One region of the Nitrobacter sp. CN101 genome, then DNA from elsewhere that is predicted to be linked to it. Evidence: riboswitches for the same ligand, from Rfam matches in the RefSeq annotation. Region 1 holds a riboswitch; the other holds the start of a gene.

Region 1 (3,426 bases):
GATTGGAATCGAATCCGCCACGCAACCGGAGCGAAGCGGTGAAGTCGTCTTCGGCGCAGGCCTGGGAGCTGACGAGACCGAGGCATCCGACGAGAAGAACTACTTTAGGTATATACATACGACCTCACGTAATACGTCGAATAAACAACGAATACTTTGATCGTATGGTTATCGGATCATGAAAATCGACGCCGGGTGCGCAATGATGCGGATGTGGCGAACCCAAGGCTACCGCCCAAGAAGCTACCGCTCAGGGGGACTACCGCCCAATGCGCCTCATCGAACGAGCTTGCCGTCCGGTCGGCCGAGGGAGCCGGGATCCGGCTAACCGCAGCCAGGCTCCTGCCGTGCTCGCGTTCCGTCCCCCGCCCCGGTGCTGACGCCACTCATTGCCCCCGGACGCGGCTCATGATACGCGGGGCTCTCTCAAGCTCCGCAGAAATTTTCGGAAACGTTCATGTCCCAGACTTTTGTGCCGCGTCCTCTCGTTATCGCACCGTCGATCCTGGCCTCCGACTTCTCGAAGCTTGGCGAGGAGGTTCGCGCCGTCGATCAGGGGGGGGCCGACTGGATCCACCTCGACGTGATGGACGGCCATTTCGTGCCGAACATCTCCTACGGTCCCGATGTCATCAAGGCGATGCGCCCGCACACGAAGAAGATCTTCGATGCCCATCTGATGATCTCGCCGTGCGATCCTTACCTCGAAGCCTTCGCCAAGGCCGGTTGTGATCACATCACGGTTCACGTCGAAGCGGGACCGCACCTGCACCGCTCGTTGCAGGCCATTCGCGCGCTCGGCAAGAAGGCGGGGGTCACACTCAATCCCGCAACGCCGCTCTCCACCATCGAATACGTGCTCGACATGGTCGATCTGGTGTTGGTGATGTCGGTCAATCCCGGTTTCGGCGGCCAGAAGTTCATCTCCTCGGCGGTCGGCAAGATTCGGGATTTGCGTACGATGATCGCAGGGCGACCGATCGACATTGAGGTTGACGGCGGAGTCGGCCCCGACGTTGCGGGCGAACTCGGCGCCGCCGGCGCCAATGCCTTCGTGGCAGGGTCGGCGGTCTTCAAGGGCGGCACCATGGAGTCCTACAAGGCGAACATGGACGCGATCCGCAACGCCGCCGCTGCAGCGCGCGGCGAGGTGGTCTGACGCAAACGCCGGTACCGGCAGCGTATAGTTCTCGCCCGCGCCCGGAGCAGGAAGGTTGCAAGTCCGCCTGCCCCGGCGGCTTGCTCGCATCGGCAACATACAGCCTCGAGAATGCAGACAAAGCATATCTCGCCGGCGGCAACTTGTTGCTGCGGATATGCAACGCCACGAGGAAAAGCCGTAGCTGAGTCGTTCCGTCGATTGACATCGACTTTGTTCCCCCCCAAACAGATCGGCGACGGTTCTCCCTCGGGAGATCAAAAGGGAACGTGGTGCGGGATCATCCTAACGCCACGGCTGCCCCCGCAACTGTAAGCGGTGAATCTGCGTCACACGCCACTGGGATATCTCGGCCCCGGGAAGGCGACGCCAGGTAACGACCCGCGAGCCAGGAGACCTGCCGTCAACCCGTGGTCACACGCGAAGATGTCAGTCGGGGACTACAGACATCCGCTTCATCGGCGCCAACGTAGGCTCCCGTGAAACCTCGTTCGCTGTGACGTGCCACCGACGTCCTGCCGAGGTTTTCTTAATGTTTGGCTCCTCCTTGTCCGGGGTTTATCGCAGAAGCCTGCTTGCATCCACCGTCCTCGCCTCGCTGGGATCGGTCGGCCTGACTACGCCTTCGAACGCGCAACAATCCGCCTCTCCCAATCTGCTGCCTCCGATCCGGATCGCGCCGCCGCCGGATAGAACAACAGATTCACGGCCGCCATCGCACCGCGCGGCGTCGCGATCGCGCCGTGCGGCCCGTTCCGCTCCTCGACAACCTCCTGTCACTGAGACTCCTGTTCCGGGCACGATGGGTTCGACCGTGGTCAGCCCCACGGGGGTTGTGACGCCTGCAAGGCAATTGGCAAGCTCCATCACCATCGTCACCGAGAAGGATATACAGACCCAGCAGTACCGCACCGTTCCGGATATCCTGAGGACGGCTCCCGGTCTGAATGTGTTGCAAGCCGGCGGACCGGGCGCCCAGACTTCGGTTTTCATGCGAGGCACGAACGCCAACCACACCAAGGTGATCCTCGACGGAATCGACATCGGCGACCCCGGCAACGCGAATGGCGCATTCGACTATGCGCATCTTCTTGCGGCGGACATTCAGCAGATGGAAATTCTCCGGGGTCCGCAAAGCGGACTCTATGGTTCCGACGCAATCGGCGGAGTGATCTCCATCATTACAAAAAAGGGCGAAGGTCCGCCGCGCGCTACCGCGTCAATCGAGTCCGGCTCGTTCAAAACGTTCAACCAGACCCTCGGATTGAGCGGCTCCGAAAAGAACTTCAACTATGCGGTCAACGTCGCCCATCTCCATGCCGGAGATGTTCCTGTCACACCGCCGGAGCTTCTCCCGCCCGGACGGCAAGCGATCGGAAACAACTATGACAACATGACCTATTCGACCAAGCTCGGCGTCGATCTCAATGAGAATCTGACCGTCAATTCGGTGGTCCGCTATACTGACGCGACGCTGTTGTTCACGGGCGACGGTGGATTTCCAAGCACTCCCAACGCCACCCAGAGCACACACGCCGTCCAGCAACTCTTCAACCGCGAAGAAGCCGTATGGTCTCTGTTCGACGGGCGCGTCCAGAGCTACTTCGGTGTCAATTACACCAACAGCAGAGGCTACGACGCAGGTCCCGGCAGTCCGGTCACGACCACCACGGGCGAGCGCCTCAAGTTTGACTGGCGCACGGTGGCCGAAATTGCGCGTGACAACCATCTGGTCTTCGGCGCCGAGCATCAGACCGATCGCATCGACACCACCGATCTTGCCGCCAAGAACGGCAACAAGGCAGGCTTCATCGAGTTGCAATCAGCTCTCGCGAACCGCCTTTTCCTCGTTGCGAATGTCCGCCAAGACTCCAACGACCTGTTCGGCGAGCGTATGACCTACCGGGTCGCGCCGGCGATCATTGTTCCCATCACGGAAACGAAACTGAAAGCAAGCTACGGCACGGGATTCAAGGCGCCTTCGCTGAGCCAGCTGTTCCGGGACTTTCCAACCTTCAATTTCTTCGCCAATCGCAACCTGAAACCGGAAGATAGCCGCGGCTACGATGCCGGTTTCGAGCAACCTCTGTTCAACGATCGCGTACGGTTCGGCTCGACTTACTTCCATAACGACATCACCAACCTGATCGACTACAATGCCACGTTCACATCGTTGGTGAACGTGAACAGTGCGACGACCGAAGGCACCGAAACTTTCGTTTCGGCACAGATCACCGAGCGTTTCGGAATTCGCGCAGATTACACCT
Region 2 (3,426 bases), 1.0 Mb from region 1:
GCCTTGGTCAACGCGACGGCGATCTTCGAGGAATCGAACGGCGAGACCGACCCGTTGCGCCGAATGACCTGATACGCGGGTTCGCTGGGCGGCATCGCAGCCGCAGCAGGCAAAGACGGACGCACAGCACGCGCGGCAGCTTCGGTTGCGAGAGACATCGGCTTAAGACCCCGGTTTTGTTGCGAGCCGGGGTCAGGCGGAGACGCGCGCAGGAAATCTCACGGCGGACGCCGCGATTCCCGTCAAGCGACCCGCTGGGACACCCCGCCCAGGGAACGTTTCGGCTGTCACGGCAGGTTTCCTGGCTTGCGGGGTCTCAGCGTCCGTCCGGTCTTCCCAGGGCCTTGCGGTCCCAGTGACACTCAATGGACTTCGGCTCGCCGCTTAACAGTTGCGGGGGCAGCGCCGGCATTACCGGCTTCCCTCTTTCGCTCTCGGTATTGCGACTCGAGAGACCGTGACCGCCATATCTAGTAGCCGCGCCAAATTCCGAGTCAACAGATCGTTTCGACTCCGGGCTTCACAATTCTCGTAATTCACAGTTCGGCGAAAAACGCTGTGCAACCATCGCTCTGTCCAACTCTTGACGCTTCGATCATACAGACCATTATCCAGAGAGATTTGCCGCGGCGTTTGTCTCGCGGCTCAACCGCCGAGTCCGCCGTGATCGAATTCGTCCGACCGAACCTGACGCCCCCGAACGGGCAAAAGAAGGTATTGCTGCATTCCTGTTGCGCGCCCTGCTCGGGCGAAGTGATGGAGGCCATGCTTGCATCGGGGATCGATTACACGATCTTTTTTTACAATCCGAACATCCATCCTCTGAAGGAATACCTGCTGCGCAAGGACGAAAACGTCCGCTTCGCGGAGAAGCACGGCGTGCCGTTCGTCGATGCCGATTACGACAAGGACAACTGGTTTGCTCGCGCCAAAGGGATGGAGTGGGAACCTGAACGCGGGGCGCGCTGCACCATGTGCTTCGACATGCGCTTCGAGCGCACCGCGCTTCATGCGCATGAGCATGGTTTCCCGGTGATGACGTCGTCGCTCGGTATCTCCCGCTGGAAGAACATGGCGCAGATCAATGACTGCGGCCATCGCGCGGCCGGACGTTATGACGGTCTGTCATATTGGGATTTCAACTGGCGCAAGGGCGGCGGCGCGCAGCGAATGATCGATATCAGCAAGCGCGAGCAATTCTATCAACAGGAGTATTGCGGCTGCGTCTATTCGCTGCGCGATACCAATCAGCACCGCCGGGATCAGGGCCGGTCGCCGATCGTGATCGGGACGCAATTCTACCGGCACGGCGAGGATTCGGACCCGACATAAGAGCGCGGTGCCGGTTGACGGCCCGTGGACGGTGGCCCATAGGGTTGGCGTCGAGGTTCTCCGGGACAATTCAAGCCCGGAGCTAAGAGGGAAGCCGGTGCGTCTTCGGACAAAGCCGGCGCTGCCCCCGCAACTGTAAGCGGTGAGCCGTGGTCCATCAGTGTCACTGGGAGCAATCCCGGGAAGGCCGGACCAAAGCTGAGACCCGCGAGCCAGGAGACCTGCCCCGACAACATAGTCGTCCTCGGGCGGGGTGTCCCGGTGGTGCGCTTGCGGTTTTCATGGCGAGCACGCCATGAATCCCATGCCGCGTCGCTAAGGCCCAGCCCCCAACATATGGGGTAAGCCGTGTCAGTTTCCTCTCTTCCTGTTGCTACGCTCGGCACGCCGCGCATCGGTCCGCGCCGTGAACTGAAAATTGCGCTTGAAAGCTACTGGTCGGGCAAGTCCGACGAATCCGCGTTGCTTGAATCGGCAGCCGGGTTGCGGGCCGCGAGCTGGGCGCGACAGAAGTCGCTCGGCGTCACCGTCATTCCGTCGAACGATTTCACACTCTACGATCATGTGCTCGACACCAGCGTGATGGTCGGCGCGATCCCGGACATCTACGGATGGAAAAGCGGGCCGGTGCCGCTTGCAACCTACTTCGCGATGGCGCGCGGTGCGCAAGGCGAAGATCACGCTTCGAGCTGCGCGCATGGTCATCATGGCGACGGTCACGCGCATGGTGCGCCGGCGCAGGAGATGACCAAGTGGTTCGACACCAATTACCACTACATGGTCCCTGAATTCACCAGCGGCCAACGGTTTGAACTCTCTTCGCTCAAGGCCGTCGACGAATTTCGCGAGGCCAAGGCGCTCGGCTATCAGACAAGGCCGGTGCTGCTCGGTCCCGTCACTTATCTGAAGCTCGGCAAGAGCAAGGACGCGAATCTCGATCCGCTGTCGCTGCTCTCCGGCCTGCTGCCGGTTTATATCGATCTGCTCAAGCGGCTTGCCGCAGAGGGCGCCGCATGGGTGCAACTCGACGAACCCTGCCTCGTTCTCGATCTCGACGATGCGACCCGCAAGGCATTGCGCGCGACATACGAACAGCTCGCGAGCGCGCTGCCGAAGCTGAAGATCATGCTGACGACCTATTTTGGCGGTCTCGGCGATAACCTCGATACCGCATTGTCGCTGCCGGTCGCGGGCCTCCACCTCGACCTCGTTCGCGCCCCGGAACAACTCGACATCGTGGTGGCAAAGGCGAGGCAGGATCTGGTCTTGTCCCTCGGCGTGATCGACGGCCGCAATATCTGGCGCGCTAATCTCCCCGCATTGCTCGACCGTCTGGAATCCGTGGTCGCCAAACGTGACATCGATCGCGTACAGATCGCGCCGTCCTGCTCGCTCCTGCATGTGCCGATCGACGTGGCGTCGGAAGCCGATCTCGATGCCGAGTTGAAGAGCTGGCTCGCGTTTTCGGTGCAAAAGATGGGTGAACTGGCGACGCTGGGTGAAGCCCTGGCCGGAGGCCGCGCGTCGGTTGCCGATGCGGTGGACGCATCCGCGAAGGCCGCGGCGGTCCGCAAAATGTCGCCGAAGGTCCACGATGCGAAAGTCTCGGCGCGGATCGCAGCCGTCACCTCGGACATGGCACGGCGCAAGCGCGTATTTGCAGATCGCGCGAAGTTGCAGCGCGAACGCTTCGGCCTGCCGTCGTTCCCGACCACCACGATCGGTTCGTTCCCGCAGACTGCCGAGGTTCGAAAGGCGCGTTCGGCGCACGCCAAGGGGGCATTGAGCGACGCCGACTACGAGACGTTCCTGCGGGAGGAGACGGCACGAACCATCCGCTGGCAGGAAGACATCGGCCTTGACGTGCTCGTGCACGGCGAGTTCGAGCGCAACGACATGGTGCAGTATTTCGGCGAGCAGCTGTCCGGATTCGCTTTCACCAGGCACGGCTGGGTGCAGAGCTACGGCTCGCGCTGCGTTCGTCCGCCGATTTTGTTCGGCGACGTGTCCCGGCCCAAGCCGATGACCGTCGGCTGGTGGAAATACGCGCAGTCCCTGACGTCGAAGCCGATGAAGGGCATGCTCACCGGTCCC

Evidence for each region. A riboswitch is a leader RNA that binds a small molecule or an ion and turns the genes downstream of it on or off. The one in region 1 is predicted to bind cobalamin.
Region 2: linked by a shared signal. The riboswitch ahead of metE (5-methyltetrahydropteroyltriglutamate--homocysteine S-methyltransferase) and the one ahead of ACZ5IL_RS09955 (TonB-dependent receptor plug domain-containing protein) in region 1 are both predicted to bind cobalamin.

Annotation. Positions count from the first base shown of each region.
Region 1 covers NZ_AP038833.1:2,013,996-2,017,421, reverse strand. Annotated here, with positions in the region: partial or broken gene ACZ5IL_RS09965 (outer membrane beta-barrel protein) at 1-118, opposite strand, end outside; gene rpe (ribulose-phosphate 3-epimerase) at 458-1,159, shown strand; cobalamin riboswitch at 1,384-1,578, shown strand; gene ACZ5IL_RS09955 (TonB-dependent receptor plug domain-containing protein) at 1,692-3,426, shown strand, end outside.
Region 2 covers NZ_AP038833.1:1,007,221-1,010,646, forward strand. Annotated here, with positions in the region: gene ACZ5IL_RS04815 (ribonucleoside-diphosphate reductase subunit alpha) at 1-158, opposite strand, end outside; cobalamin riboswitch at 275-475, opposite strand; gene ACZ5IL_RS04820 (epoxyqueuosine reductase QueH) at 664-1,332, shown strand; cobalamin riboswitch at 1,369-1,575, shown strand; gene metE (5-methyltetrahydropteroyltriglutamate--homocysteine S-methyltransferase) at 1,681-3,426, shown strand, end outside.